DNA from 3 places in the Neorhizobium sp. LjRoot104 genome. Region 3 is predicted to be linked to each of the others. Evidence: predicted binding sites of a transcription regulator. Region 3 holds the regulator's gene; each other region holds the start of a gene.
What was found. The regulator LexA, encoded in region 3, represses DNA repair genes until DNA is damaged. The targets are predictions, from matches to a motif close to TGTTCNNNNTGTGTTCNG.
Positions count from the first base shown of each region.

Region 1: the regulator LexA is predicted to act here: its motif matches at 1,503-1,520, upstream of ACSQ8R_RS19415 (ImuA family protein).
Region 2: the regulator LexA is predicted to act here: its motif matches at 2,059-2,076, upstream of ACSQ8R_RS00270 (DNA recombination protein RmuC).

Region 1 covers NZ_CAXURS020000001.1:3,957,958-3,962,592, forward strand. The annotation lists gene ACSQ8R_RS19410 (Y-family DNA polymerase) at 1-502, opposite strand, end outside; gene ACSQ8R_RS19415 (ImuA family protein) at 543-1,481, opposite strand; gene ACSQ8R_RS19420 (metallopeptidase family protein) at 1,654-2,091, shown strand; gene ACSQ8R_RS19425 (DUF1737 domain-containing protein) at 2,107-2,313, opposite strand; gene ACSQ8R_RS19430 (HpcH/HpaI aldolase/citrate lyase family protein) at 2,310-3,212, opposite strand; gene ACSQ8R_RS19435 (hypothetical protein) at 3,320-3,547, shown strand; gene leuD (3-isopropylmalate dehydratase small subunit) at 3,685-4,290, shown strand; gene ACSQ8R_RS19445 (RidA family protein) at 4,307-4,635, shown strand, end outside.
Region 2 covers NZ_CAXURS020000001.1:52,254-56,888, forward strand. The annotation lists gene ACSQ8R_RS00265 (ribokinase) at 1-771, opposite strand, end outside; gene ACSQ8R_RS00270 (DNA recombination protein RmuC) at 821-2,026, opposite strand; gene def (peptide deformylase) at 2,138-2,653, shown strand; gene fmt (methionyl-tRNA formyltransferase) at 2,712-3,647, shown strand; gene truA (tRNA pseudouridine(38-40) synthase TruA) at 3,647-4,402, shown strand; gene ACSQ8R_RS00290 (hypothetical protein) at 4,428-4,635, opposite strand, start outside.
Region 3 covers NZ_CAXURS020000001.1:1,425,780-1,430,414, forward strand. The annotation lists gene ACSQ8R_RS07325 (ComEC/Rec2 family competence protein) at 1-2,383, shown strand, start outside; gene lexA (transcriptional repressor LexA) at 2,364-3,083, opposite strand; gene ACSQ8R_RS07335 (VOC family protein) at 3,283-4,155, shown strand; gene kdsA (3-deoxy-8-phosphooctulonate synthase) at 4,160-4,635, shown strand, end outside.

The sequences.
Region 1 (4,635 bases), 2.5 Mb from region 3:
GCGGTGCACGCGGCAGCGGCAGCAGGTCGCCGATCCGCTTCAGCCCGAGCTTGTAGAGCGAGGCGATCGTTGCGCCGTCGATCCTCAGGGCATTGACCGGCAGCGGCGCCAGAACCTCTCCCATCGGCCCCTCGGCAATCACCCCGCCCCGGCCGAAGCGACAGGCGGCCCAGGAAAGGCCGGGTGAGGAAGAAATCGCTCCCCTGACATCGAAGCCCATATGGAGAAGCTGGCCGAGCACCTCCTTGAGCAAGACGTGTTCGCCGCCGAAGAGATGTGCGCAGCCGGTAATATCCAAAAAGAGACCATCGCGTCCGTCCAGCGCCACCAGCGGGGTATAACGGTCGCACCAGTCCGCAATCGCTTCGAGCAGAGCGCGGTCGGCCGCCTCGTCCTCATCCACCACGTCGATCTTCGGGAACATCGCGCGTGCTTCCGCCAGACCCTGTCCGCGTTTAAGGCCGAGCCGCTCGGAAACCTCGTCCAGCGCCGTGAGCCGCATCGCGTTTTCGCGCCGCCCCGCACAGAGGATCGGCGGGTGCTCAGGACGCTCTTTCAAGCGCCACGACATCCCCCAGAGCCGGCGCGCGATCCTGTCGGTCGGCAGGTGCGGGAAGACGAGCGCCAGGATGCGCTGGCGGTTTGCGGAAAGAGAAAGCCTCTCCTGCGTCTCGGGGAAGGGAAAATTGACGGTCATGGGGGTTCCACTCCAGAAATAAGGACAGCGGAGCCGGGCTGCGGCTCTTCTCCAGGGTCAGTCTGAAAACGGGATGACCGATACTGCCGCCAAGCACGGATCCATCCGGAAGATGCCGGTGAGCCGCCGGCGCCGGTTCGACAAGGAAGCGGAAGGAGGCGCTGCTCGCTTCCTCCTCTCCCGCATGCCGCAATACAAAGAGGGGCCGCCCCGCCGCCTTTGCCCTGAGACCCAGCCTGCGGCTTTCGGTGAGACCGAAATGCCTGGGGTTCCCCCGGATTTCGAGAATGATGGCGACAAGCGCCCCGCTCGCCACTGCTGTCTCCGCGAGCCACAGGGCATCATCCAGCTTGCGTGGCGAGGCATAGAGAATATCCCGCGGGCTCAATCCGAACTGCTTGAGGCCGACGGAATAGGGAATACCGGCTTCCTGTGCGGAAACGACATCACCGATCCACAGAACCGGCGCCTCGCTCGGTTGCCTCGCTTTCAGATGAGACGCCAGCGAGAGAGCAAAGCCGCTTGCAGCCCCGGCATCCCCCATCAGCAGCGAGCGGATTTCCGTGATGCCGTCGAGCAGCAAACCGCCTTCCAATGCGGTGTCCATCTGCATGATGCCGAATGGCAGGCGGGGCTGGTTGGCCTTGGTTTTCCGGCCTTCCGGATCGGCCGCCAAGTCTCCCTGTTCCGCCGCGGCAAGCGCCGGCAGAGGTTTTCCTTCCAGTCTGGCGATCTGTTCGCGCAGGGCAAAAAGCGCCTCCTGCGCCGTGGCGTGCTCGGCCATGGCGTCAGCTCCATCCATACATGTTCTCTTTATGTTCTTATGGATTCCAGAGCTGTCCGAAAGAGTCAACAGCCAAATCCTGGGAATCTTTTCCTCGGATCCTAGGCCGATGATTCTTCACTCGAAAAATATCGTGGGAGGTACTATATGGGCCTGATCAGAAGGAGAGCCTATGGCCCGCATCGACCAGACCGACGATTGGCAGGATCGCCACGCGCCGACGATCAGCACGTTCGAGTCGCTGGCGATCGAGGCCTATGGTCATTTGCCGGAGGAATTCCGGGCTCTCACCGTCAACCTGACGATCGAGATCGAGGATTTCCCGGACGACGACGTTTTCGAGGACATGGCGCTCGAGACGCCCTTCGACCTGCTCGGCCTGTTCGAAGGGCGCGGCATTTCCGAACGGTTCAACATGGAAACGGGCGAACTGCCGAACCGTATCCGGCTTTATCGCCGGCCGATCCTCGATTACTGGGCGGAAAACGAGGAAACCCTGGGCGATATCATCACCCATGTGCTGATCCACGAGATCGGCCACCATTTCGGCCTCAGCGACGACGACATGGAACGTATCGAGGCGAGCGCCGAGGAAGCGGCCCAGCGCTGATCTTCTGGCGGGAGCTTATTGCTCGCCGAGTTTCATCTCGGGATCGTATTCTTTTCCATGAACGGTCTTCGTCACCGCCTGGCCGCACTGCATCTCGCCGGTCGTGGCGTTGAAGGCATAGGTCGGCGAGCCGGACAGTTCCCAGCCCTTGTTCAGCGCCGCCGTCACCTTGTGGCAAAAGGAGGAATCGTCGGGACCGCTGAGGAAGCGATACAATTTCATGGCGTTTTCTTTCGTTCGGCGATGATCCGGGCCGTGGCGGCAAGTTTTTCGGCCTCCACCAGGTGCAGCCGTTCGACCATCTTGCCGTTCAGGTTGATGACGTTGAGATGTTGCGCCTGCGGTTGCGCGAAGGCGGCGATCACCGCTTCCGCCTCTTCCACGGCTAGGGGGTCCGGCCCGAAATGCCGGTTGGCAGGCTCGATCTGGGCCGGATGGATCAGCATCTTGCCGGAAAAGCCCATGGCGCGGCCCTGCGCACATTCCGCCTCGAAGGCTTCCGCATCCTTGAAGTCGTTGAAGACGCTGTCGATCACATCGACGCCATGGGCGCGGCCGGCGAGCACGACCTGCATCAGCCAGGGCACCAGATAGGCCCGGCCGGGCAACGGCAGCACGCCTGTCTCCTTGCGCAGGTCGTTGAGACCGACCACGAAACACTGGAGCCGCTCGTCGACAGGAGCAATCCCCGGCGCATTCAGGACGCCCTTCGGCGTTTCGATCATCGCCCAGATGGCGAGGCTGTCCGGGACCCCGGCCTCGGAAAGGATATCCGCCACCGCCTGGACCTGCGACATGTGCTCGACCTTCGGGATCAGCACCACGCCGGGAGAGACCTCGGTCACCAGATCCATGTCCGCCTTGCCGAACTCGGTTTCGAGCGGGTTGATACGGATGATCGTTTCCCTGTCCTGCAGCGGGTTTTCCTTAAACAGCCGGCGCAGGTTGTCGCGGGCCTCGGCCTTCTTTTCCGGCGCGACGGAATCTTCCAGATCGAAGATCACCCCGTCGCAATCGAGGCTGTGTACCTTTTCCAATGCCCTCGTATTGCCGGCCGGCACGCTCAGGATCGAGCGGCGGAGGTGAACGGAGGCAAGTTTGATATCGGTCAAGGCGGTCATCGCCGCTTTGTGCCAATCTTTTTGGTCTGCGGCAATACCGCACCGCGCAAAGCCCTTGCAAGACAGGGCGAAAGGCCCCACATTCCTCGATGAGAAAGGTATATACCATGCAAAACATCCGCGTATTCTTCGTCATCGTATCGGCCATTGCCGTGCTCGCCATGGCAGCGCTTCTGACGGCTTCGCTGACCGTCGCCTTTGCCGGCATTCTTGCAGTTCTGTCGATCGGGCGGGCGCTTTCGGCGCGGCTGAAGCCGGTTCCGGTGCGGGCCAAGGCGAACAAGCGGGAAATGCGCGTCTGGAATGACGGCCGCGGCACGATCATTGATCTTTGAGCGTTCCAAGCGCTGACTGAGACGAATACGCCGGTTTCCGGCGTGTTGGCGTACCGGTTCACGCCAAACAGGCCTTCAAATCCGCGTCGATTTGCTTTATGGCAGCTTCCGCAGATAAGTCCACTTGGAGGCAGATCATGGAAAAGTTCACCAAACTCACCGGCGTTGCAGCGCCGCTGCCGGTCATCAATATTGACACGGACATGATCATTCCGAAGGATTATCTCAAGACCATCAAGCGTACCGGTCTTGGCAAGGGCCTCTTCTCGGAAGCCCGCTACAAGGACGACGGTTCGGAAAATCCCGATTTCGTGCTGAACAAGCCGGCCTATCGCAACGCCAAGATCCTGGTTGCGGGCGACAATTTCGGCTGCGGTTCCTCGCGCGAACACGCGCCGTGGGCGCTTCTCGACTTCGGCATCCGCTGCGTCATCTCCACGAGCTTCGCCGACATCTTCTATAATAACTGTTTCAAGAACGGCATCCTGCCGATCGTCGTTTCCCCGGAAGACCTCGAAAAGCTGATGGACGACGCCGAGCGCGGCTCCAACGCCATCCTCTCCATCGACCTGGAAGCCCAGGAAATCACCGGCCCGGATGGCGGCTCGATCCATTTCGACATCGATCCCGGCCGCCGCCACATCATGCTCGAAGGCCTCGACGACATTGCCTCGACGCTGAAGAGCGATGCCGCGATCAGCACTTTCGAGAACAACAACCGAGCCGCTCGCCCCTGGCTCTGATTTCCGGAGCATCCTGATGGTCAAGCGGATTTCCTCCGGATCGCCCTTCGAAGCGCGGATCGGCTATTCGCGTGCCGTAGTGGATGGCGACATGGTCTATGTCTCCGGCACCACCGGCTACGACTATGCCAGGATGGAAATGCCCGACGACGCGGCCGCCCAGACGCGCAACACGCTCGGCACGATCGAGAAGGCGCTGAAGGAGGCCGGCAGCGGCCTCCATGATGTCGTCCGCGTGCGCTACTACCTCACCGACATGGCCGATTACGATGCCATCGTTGAGGTTCTCGGCGAGACCTTCTCCGAGATCCGGCCCGCCGCGACCATGGTCGTCTGCGGCCTCAC
Region 2 (4,635 bases), 1.4 Mb from region 3:
GGCGGCGAGATAACCGCAAAACGTGTCGCCGGCCCCCACGGTATCGACCGGTTCGATTTTCAATCCCTCCGCCGTCACAATCGCTCCATCGCGGATCGCGATCACGCCGTCGCCGCCGAGGGTGACGACGAATGTCTGGCCGGTTTCCGCATGCAGTTTCTTCAACATCTCCTCGCGCGCCGCGGCGTCCGGGATAGGCGCTCCCGTCAGCAGCTCGAATTCCGTCTCATTGGCGACGACAATATTCGCGAGCCGGGCAAGCCGGGTCGCATCGCCGGTCAGGGGTGCGGTGTTGATCATCGTCAGGACGCCTTTGGCGCGCGCCGCATCGAGCGCCGTTTCCACTGTCCCGGCCGGGATTTCGAGCTGAAGCATCAGGACGTCGCCGGTCTTCATCGCGTCGACTGCCGCCTTGGCCTGCGCCGTGCTTACCGTCGCGTTGGCACCAGCCACGACCGCGATCATGTTCTCGCCGGTACCGCCGACCAGGATCAGGGCGGTGCCCGTTGGTTCGCCCACGCGTGCGACTGCGGAAAGATCGACCTTGGCGTCATCAAGAAGCGCCAATGCCGTCGCGGCAAAACCATCTTCGCCGACGGCTCCGGTCATATGTACGATGCTTCCGGCACGGCGCGCCGCGAGTGCCTGGTTGGCGCCCTTGCCGCCGGCGGCCGTCGCAAAGCTCGATCCGGCAACCGTCTCGCCCGGCTGGGGCAGCCGTTCGGTCGTGGCGATGAGATCCATGTTGATGGAGCCGAGGACGGTGATCATGGCGGGCCTGCTCGCTTGATTTGAAGTCGCGCGACACTGCCCGAGAGGGTTACTCCTCGTCAACCACCCGCAGTTTGAGAAGGCCGGTACGACTTTCGGCCACTTTTGCCTGTGGCAGGCCGCGAGCAGTTTCCGCCTCCGCGGGAGCTTCCAGTTCGAGAGCCTCGATCTTGGCGCCGCGGCGGTTAAGTTTGTCGGTGGAGGTCATGATTTGCTCGACATCCTTCTGCGCCGCGAAGAAATGCGCCTGGAGCTTGCGGGTGCGCTCGTCGAGACGTGAGAGATCCTCGATCAACAGCGCCACCTCACCCTGGATGAGATGCGCCTGCTCGCGCATCCGCTGGTCCTTCAGGACGGCCTGGATGACCTGGATGGACAGCATCAGCAGAGAGGGGGAGACGATGACGATGCGGGACCGTTGCGCCTTCTGCACAGCGCTTTCGAAATGTTCGTGGATCTCGGCAAAGATCGATTCCGACGGCACGAAGAGGAAAGCCATTTCCTGCGTTTCGCCCGGGATCAGGTATTTTTCCGCGACGTCGCGGATGTGGACCTCGAGGTCGCGCTTGAAGGCCTGGGCGGCCGCCCTTCTGGCCTCGGGTGCCGCGGCCTCGCGAAAGGCGTTCCAGGCTTCGAGCGGAAATTTGGCGTCGATCACCAAAGGCGGAGCGCCGTTCGGCATTCTGATCGTGCAGTCGGGTCGGGTGCCGTTCGAAAGGGCGGTCTGAAAGCCATAGGCGCCCATCGGCAATCCGTCGGCGATGATCGCTTCCATGCGGCCCTGGCCGAAGGCACCACGCGTCTGCTTGTTCGACAGGATCGCCTGCAGGCCGACGACGTCCTTTGCCAGGGTCTGGATATTGTTCTGCGCGGCGTCGATCACCGCCAGCCGTTCCTGCAGCCGCCGCAGGTTCTCGTGCGTCGATTTGGTCTGTTCGGTGATCGTCGCGCCGATCCGGTGCGTCATGCCGTCGAGCCGCTGGCTGACCGACTGGTTAAGTTCCGACTGTCGCGTCGAAAGCGTCTCCGCCATCGCCGAAAGCCTGCCTTGCATCTCGCTCTGCGCCCGCAGAAGCTCGGCAAGCCGGGCCTCGCCCTCCATCGCTCGCAATGCCGCATCCTCCTGTCGCTGAAGCGATGCCCGGCGCGCCAGAAAGAGCCATAACAGCAGCAATGCCGCTCCACACATCACCGCCAGGACGGCAGCGCGCGGATCGTCGAAAAAACGGTAAAGGCTTGCGAGAAGATTATTCATGACCGGAAGCTAACAGAAATTTGCCGCTTGAAAAGATCAAAACGTGAACATTGTGCTTCCTGGAGATGTAATTTCTATTTCTTCGGAAAAAAAGATGGGTTATGGGAAGCCATGACGATCAAGCCTCTGATTATTCTGCCTGACCCGATCCTGCGCCAGGTTTCCAAGCCGATCGAGCGTGTTGACGCCGAGCTTCTGAAGCTCGCGGACGACATGCTTGAGACCATGTATGATGCTCCGGGCATCGGCCTTGCCGCGATCCAGATCGGCGTGCCGCGCCGCCTCCTTGTCGTGGACATTGCTCGTGAGGGCGAGGAAAAACAGCCGCAGGTCTTCATCAACCCGGAGATCGTCAGATCCTCCGACGAAATTGCGGTCTATGAAGAGGGCTGCCTTTCCATCCCGGAATATTATGCCGAGGTGGAACGTCCCGCGACCGTCAGCGTCAAGCATCTCGGCCGCGACGGCAAGGAATATGTGGTGGAGGCCGATGGCCTGCTGGCCACCTGCCTGCAGCATGAGATCGATCACCTGAATGGCGTGCTTTTCATCGACCATATCTCCCGCCTGAAGCGCGAGATGGTGATCAAGAAATTCACCAAGGCTGCCAAGTCCAAGGCGGTCTGAACCGTCGCTCGGGCGATCCGAGTTAAGAAGGCGCGGTCTCTTGAGACGCGGAACGTCCATGTCTCTTCGCATCATTTTCATGGGAACCCCGGAATTTTCCGTGCCGACGCTCCAGAACCTCAAGCATGCGGGCCATGAGATCGTCGCGGTTTATACCCAGCCGCCGCGTCCGGGCGGCAGGCGTGGGCTCGATCTCGTCAAGTCACCGGTGCATCAGGCCGCAGAACTGCTCGGCATCCCCGTCTTCACGCCGGTGAATTTCAAGGATTCCGAGGAACGCGAGAAATTCCGCGCGTTCGGCGCGGATGTTGCCGTCGTCGTCGCCTATGGCCTGCTGCTTCCGGAAGCGATCCTGACGGGTGCCAGGCTCGGTTGCTACAACGGCCACGCTTCGCTTCTGCCCCGGTGGCGCGGTGCAGCGCCGATCCAGCGGGCGATCATGGCGGGTGACAGGAAGACCGGCATGATGATCATGCAGATGGAGAAGGGCCTCGATACCGGTCCCGTCGCGCTGACGAGCGAAGTGGAAATCGGCGAGAACACGACCGCCGGCGAGCTGCACGACAAGCTGATGCTGGTCGGAGCCCGTGCCATGGTCGAGGCGATGGGGAAGCTCGAAGCCGGCGACCTGCCGTTGACGCCGCAACCGCCCGAAGGCGTCCTCTATGCCGCCAAGATCGACAAGGGCGAGACCCGTATCGATTTTTCGAAGCCCGCGCGCAATCTGCATAACCATATCCGTGGTCTGTCGCCTTTCCCGGGCGCATGGTTCGAGGCGGAGATCAACGGCAAGCCGGAGCGTGTGAAGGTTCTTCTGTCGGAAGTCGGCGAGGGGAGGGGCGAGCCCGGAACGGTTCTGGATGACGCGCTGACTGTTGCCTGCGGTGAGGGAACCATACGGCTTCTCAAGCTGCAGAAGGCCGGGGCTAAACCTTTGGCTGCGGCGGAATTCCTGCGCGGTACGCCGCTTGGCCCCGGCACGAGGCTTTCCTGATGCCGCGATTCCGCATGACCGTCGAATATGACGGCACGCCCTATGTCGGCTGGCAGCAGCAGAAAAACGGTCATTCCGTCCAATCGGCGCTGCAGAATGCGGTCCTGTCGCTGACCGGCGAGACGGTGCTCATCCGCGGCGCAGGGCGCACCGATTCCGGCGTGCATGCCATGGGCCAGGTCACCCATGTGGATCTTTCCCGCAATTGGCAGCCGGACAAGCTGCGCAATGCGGTCAATGCCTATCTGATGACGGCGGGCGAGAGGGTGTCGATCATCGATGTCCGGGCGGTCGATGACGGTTTCGACGCCCGCTTTTCGGCACTGCGGCGCCATTATCTCTACCGCATCCTCAATCGGCCGTCGCCGCTGGCGCTCGAAGCCAGGCGGGCCTGGTGGGTCACCCGCGAGCTCGACCATGAAGCCATGCATGCGGCGGCGCAGACGCTGGTCGGGCATCATGATTTCACGACCTTCCGCTCGGCAAATTGCCAGGCTACGAGCCCGGTGCGGACGCTCGATCGGCTGGATGTGACCCGTACCGGTGATCTGATCGAAATCCGCGCCAGTGCCCAGAGTTTCCTGCACAATCAGATACGCTCTTTCGCGGGAACACTGAAACTGGCCGGCGACGGCAAGATGACGCCTGCGGATGTGCGGGCGGCCCTCGATGCCAGGGATCGCTCCGCCTGCGGACCGGTTGCGCCGCCGGACGGGCTCTACTTCATGAAGGTGGATTATCCCGGCGACGCATAGAGCCGCGAAAGGCTCCCGGGTCCCGTCAGAGCGGATAGATGCCGAGGAAACGCTGCAGCGCTTCGGTCAGCAGCATGCCCGGCACGATCAGCACCAGCACCAGCGTGGTGATCATCAGCGGCTGCGGCCCGCAGATCATCCGCATCACCCGTGAGACTGAGACGATCATGACGATCAGCAGTGTGAAATGGACAAGCGCCAGGGCGGTATCGAGGCTGGACGGCAACAGGAAG
Region 3 (4,635 bases):
CAGCCCACCGGTCCATACGTCAGGCAGGTCCTTTCGCCGCTCGGCAATCCGACGGCTTGACCGGCTGAGGCGCGGCCTCCCGGGCATGCTGGAGGAGGAGGCGGTTTATGGCCATGGTTTCCTTTTTCTACCCGTTATCATCGGGGCAGGGGCTGCCTGCTGGTTCGCGCTGCCGCAGACCCCGGCTTTCTGGCCGTATTTTCTCCTCTTTTGCGTCTGCGCGATATTTGTGATCGCCTCACGCTACCGGTCCGGTGCCACGCACCTGTTGCCCCTTGCTTTCGTGCTCTTTCTCGGAGGCATGATGCTGGCGCAGTTCGAGACCTCGAGGCGGTCCACCGTCATTCTCGATACGCCGGTGACCACCGAGCTTGCCGGCGTGGTCGAGCGCAGGGAGATCGACGCCCAGGGCCGCTGGCGTTATATCGTCCGCATCGAGCGGACCTCCAATCCGGAGGTCAGGCGCCCACCGCAGCGTGTATCTCTGCTTTCAAGGTCCCGCCACGAGCCGGCCAAAACCGGCGAGACAATCGGCGGCCGCGCCCGCATTTCACCCCCGTCGGGACCCGCCCTGCCGGGCCTCAACGACTTTGCCTTCTCGTCCTATTTCGACGGCATCGGCGCGGTTGGATTTTTCTATGGAGCGCCGAAGACGCAGGCTGCCGCCCCTTCACCCCGGGGCTGGATTGCGGACGTCGAAACCCGACTTTTCGATCTGCGCAGCGCAATCGCAACCCGTATCCGCGAGACCGTGCCCGGAGATCCCGGCGCCTTTGCCGCGGCGATCGTCACGGACGAACGCCGGGCGATTTCCGAAGACACCACCGAGGCGCTGCGACTGTCGGGCCTCGCCCATATCGTCGCCATTTCCGGGTTGAACATGGCGCTCGCCGCCGGCATCTTTTTTGTCGGCGTACGCACCGTGCTTTCCGTCTTCACAGGCTTCGCCCAGGCCTATCCGGTCAAGAAGATCGCCGCACTCGGCGCCCTGACGATGGCGACGGCCTACTACCTGATCTCCGGTTTCGGCGTTTCGGCGGAGCGGGCCTATATCATGATGGCGATCATGCTGGTCGCGGTGCTCTTCGATCGGCCATCAATCAGCCTGCGCAATGTCGCGCTGTCGGCCCTGGTCATCATCGCCATGTCGCCCTCGGAAATCCTGGGCCCGAGTTTCCAGATGTCGTTTGCCGCCACCGCGGCCCTGGTCGCCGGCTACGCCCTCTGGAAACACAGGGCGGAAGGCCGCGATCCCGAACCTTTGCCGTTCCGTCACCCTGTGGTGACGCCCGTGCTGGCATCCTGGAATTTTGCGGCCGGCGTCTTCGTGACATCGCTGATCGGCGGCATCTCGACAGCAATGTTCTCGGTCGAGCATTTCCACCGTATCGCCGCCTACGGCCTAGCCGCGAACCTCGCCGCCATGCCGATCATCTCCTTCGTGGTCATGCCCGCCGGGCTGGCCGGCATGCTGCTGATGCCGTTCGGCCTCGATGCTCCCTTCATGAAGCTCATGGGCCTCGGCCTGGAATGGGTGATCGCCATCGCCAAGCACATCGCCGCCTGGGGCGGCGATGTCGGCACAGGGCGCCAGCATCCCTGGTTCCTGACCGTCTCGACCGCAGGTTTTCTGCTGCTGACGCTGTTAAGGACGAGACTGAGACTGATCGGCCTGCCGCTGATGGTGACCGCCCTGGTGCTTTCCTGGCATGAGCGGTCGATGCCCCTGCCGGATATACTGATCTCGGAAGACGGGACCACGGTCGCCCTTTTAGACGGGGAGAGGGTCGCCATCAATCGCGCCCGCCCGCCCGACTTCATCTACGACCAATGGAAGAGGGCTCTTTTGCTCGGCGATCCCGTCAAGCCTGAAATGTCGCCATCCAGGGACAAGCCGCCCGACGACAAACCGCTCGGCGACAAGCCTCCCGGCGAGAAAACAAACGAGCGGCGCGAACTGACCCCACCGGAACTCGAAACGGCAAGGTCGCAAATGAAACGAGCGCCTGCCGGCCGCTTCACCTGTCAACAGAAAGCCTGGTGCGCGGCACGCACGGGCAAGGGAATTGTTGTCGCTATCGAGGACGGCCGTTATGCCGGTGCCGCCTGCGACGCCGCCACTCTTGTCATAGCTCCGCGTGCCCGCTTCGACCAATGCCGGTCCGGCGCGCTGATGATCAATGGCGCCACGCTTCGCAAGGCGGGTGCCCTGGAGATTTCCCTCAACGAGGCGGCCGATATACGGCGCTGGAAGGTCCGTGCCGCCATGGAGGGCGAGGACCGCCCCTGGAGCCGGCACCGCCACTATGATTGGCGAAGCCAGGGGTTCGATAGGTCATTGCCGGAACCGCTCCGGCAGCTGATCAATGATACCGGCGGATGAGGCCGACGAGCTTGCCCTGGATCTTCACCCGGTCCGGCCCGAAAATCCGGGTTTCGTAGGCGGGGTTGGCGGCTTCGAGCGCGATCGAAGCGCCGCGGCGACGGAAGCGCTTCAGCGTCGCTTCCTCGTCGTCCACCAGCGCCACGACGATATCGCCCGGATTGGCCGTATTGCTGTTGCGGATGATCACGGTATCTCCGTCGAGAATGCCAGCCTCGATCATCGAATCGCCCTTGACTTCGAGAGCGTAATGTTCGCCGGAACCGAGCATTTCGGCCGGCACGGCGATGTCATGCGTATTGTTCTGGATCGCCGAGATCGGCACGCCGGCAGCGATGCGGCCCATGACCGGAACGGTGGTGGCGTTCGATACGTCGTCGTTGGCGGCCGGCTTCTGAGGTGCCGCGACGGGCTGCGGCTTGCCGAGGCTGCCCTCGATGACGCTCGGCGAGAAGCCGCGGCGGGGCTGGATGCTGGGCGAATAGGCTTCCGGCAGCTTGATGACTTCGAGCGCGCGGGCCCGGTTCGGTAGGCGGCGGATGAAGCCGCGTTCCTCGAGGGCCGTGATCAGCCGGTGGATGCCGGACTTGGACGCGAGGTCGAGAGCGTCCTTCATTTCGTCGAATGACGGCGGGACGCCGGATTCCTTCATGCGTTCGTGAATGAACAGAAGCAATTCCTGTTGTTTGCGCGTGAGCATCTTTTGGCACCCTCAGAGTCGGAAACAAATCCAGAACGGACACTATATGTTCCATATGTGTTCCGCAAGCCCCTAAAATTATGTGAAGTATGACGATTTTTCTTCATAGATGCGTGCCAGATATCTCGTGTCACACCACTTGCGCGGCGCGAGCCCGCTGCCAAAGTAGCTTTGCGATTCCAATTCCGGGGGCCCTCGCGTGAACGCAAGACCAATCGATCATCTCGTGCTGCCGGTGGCGGGACTTGCCGCTGCGCGTTCTCGGCTCACGAAGCTTGGTTTTACAGTTGCGCCCGACGCTTTTCATCCTTTCGGCACAGCCAATGCTTGCGTGTTCTTCTCGGATGGCAGCTATCTGGAGCCGCTGGCGCTTGCCAATCGCCGCCATGCAAGCGCTGCCGCCAAACGCGGTAACGTTTTTACCGCCCGCGATCTGGCCTTCCGCAAGGGGCGCGACAGGCAGGGGCTCTCCGCGCTCGTCATCGCCACGGGTGACGCGATGGCCGATCACGCGCGTTTCAAGATGCGTGGCATCTCGGCAGGCGACGTGCTTGAATTTTCCCGCGGCATGACCCTGGCCGACGGTTCCGAAACGCAGGCGAGCTTCCGGCTGGCTTTTGCGGGTGATGACCGCGCGCCGGATTTCCTGATGTTTTCGTGCCAGCGGATCAATCCCCTGCCGGCCGATCGCGACGAACTGGAGCGCCATTCCAACGCCGTCACGGGGCTGAGCGAGGTCATCCTGTCGGCATCGGCACCCTCCGATTTCGCCCCCCTGGCGGAGCAGGTGCTGCTGACCAAGGCCAAGCCGGAGGCGGCGTCGATCGAACTTGCCGCGGCCAATGCCCGCATCCGCATCCTGCAGGATCAGCAGCTCGAAGCGGAATTCGCCCTGCCGTCGATGCCGGGTGGCGAGGGGCTGCGCGGCCGGGTGATCATCTTCAAGACGACGGATCTTGCCGTGACAGAGATCACCCTTGCTGCTAATGACGTCGCATTCGTCCGCCGGGAGGGCCGTGTTCTCGTCTCGGCGGCGCCCGGCCAGGGTGTTTTGTTCGGCTTCGAGGAATAGGTTCATGGACGTTACCGCAAATTCCAGCGTCTCCGTAGGCGAAGGAGACGGCAAGGTGGTTTTCGCGCAGGACGCAAAACTGTCGCTGATCGCCGGCCCCTGCCAGATGGAGAGCCGCGACCACGCCTTCATGATGGCGGGCGAGCTGAAGGAACTCTGCGGCAAGCTCGGCATCGGCCTCGTCTACAAGTCCTCCTACGACAAGGCCAACCGCACGTCGATTTCAGGCAAGCGCGGCATCGGGCTCGAAACCGCCATGGAAATCTTCGCCGACCTTAAGAAGGAATTCGGCTTTCCGGTCTTGACCGACATTCACACGGAGGAGCAGTGCGCAGTCGTCGCCGAGACGGTCGATATCCTGCAGATACCGGCCTTCCTCTCCCGCCAGACGGACCTGCTTGTCGCAGCCGCCAGGACGGGCCGTGTCATCAACGTCAAGAAGGGCCAGTTCCTGGCGCCCTGGGACATGAAGAACGTCCT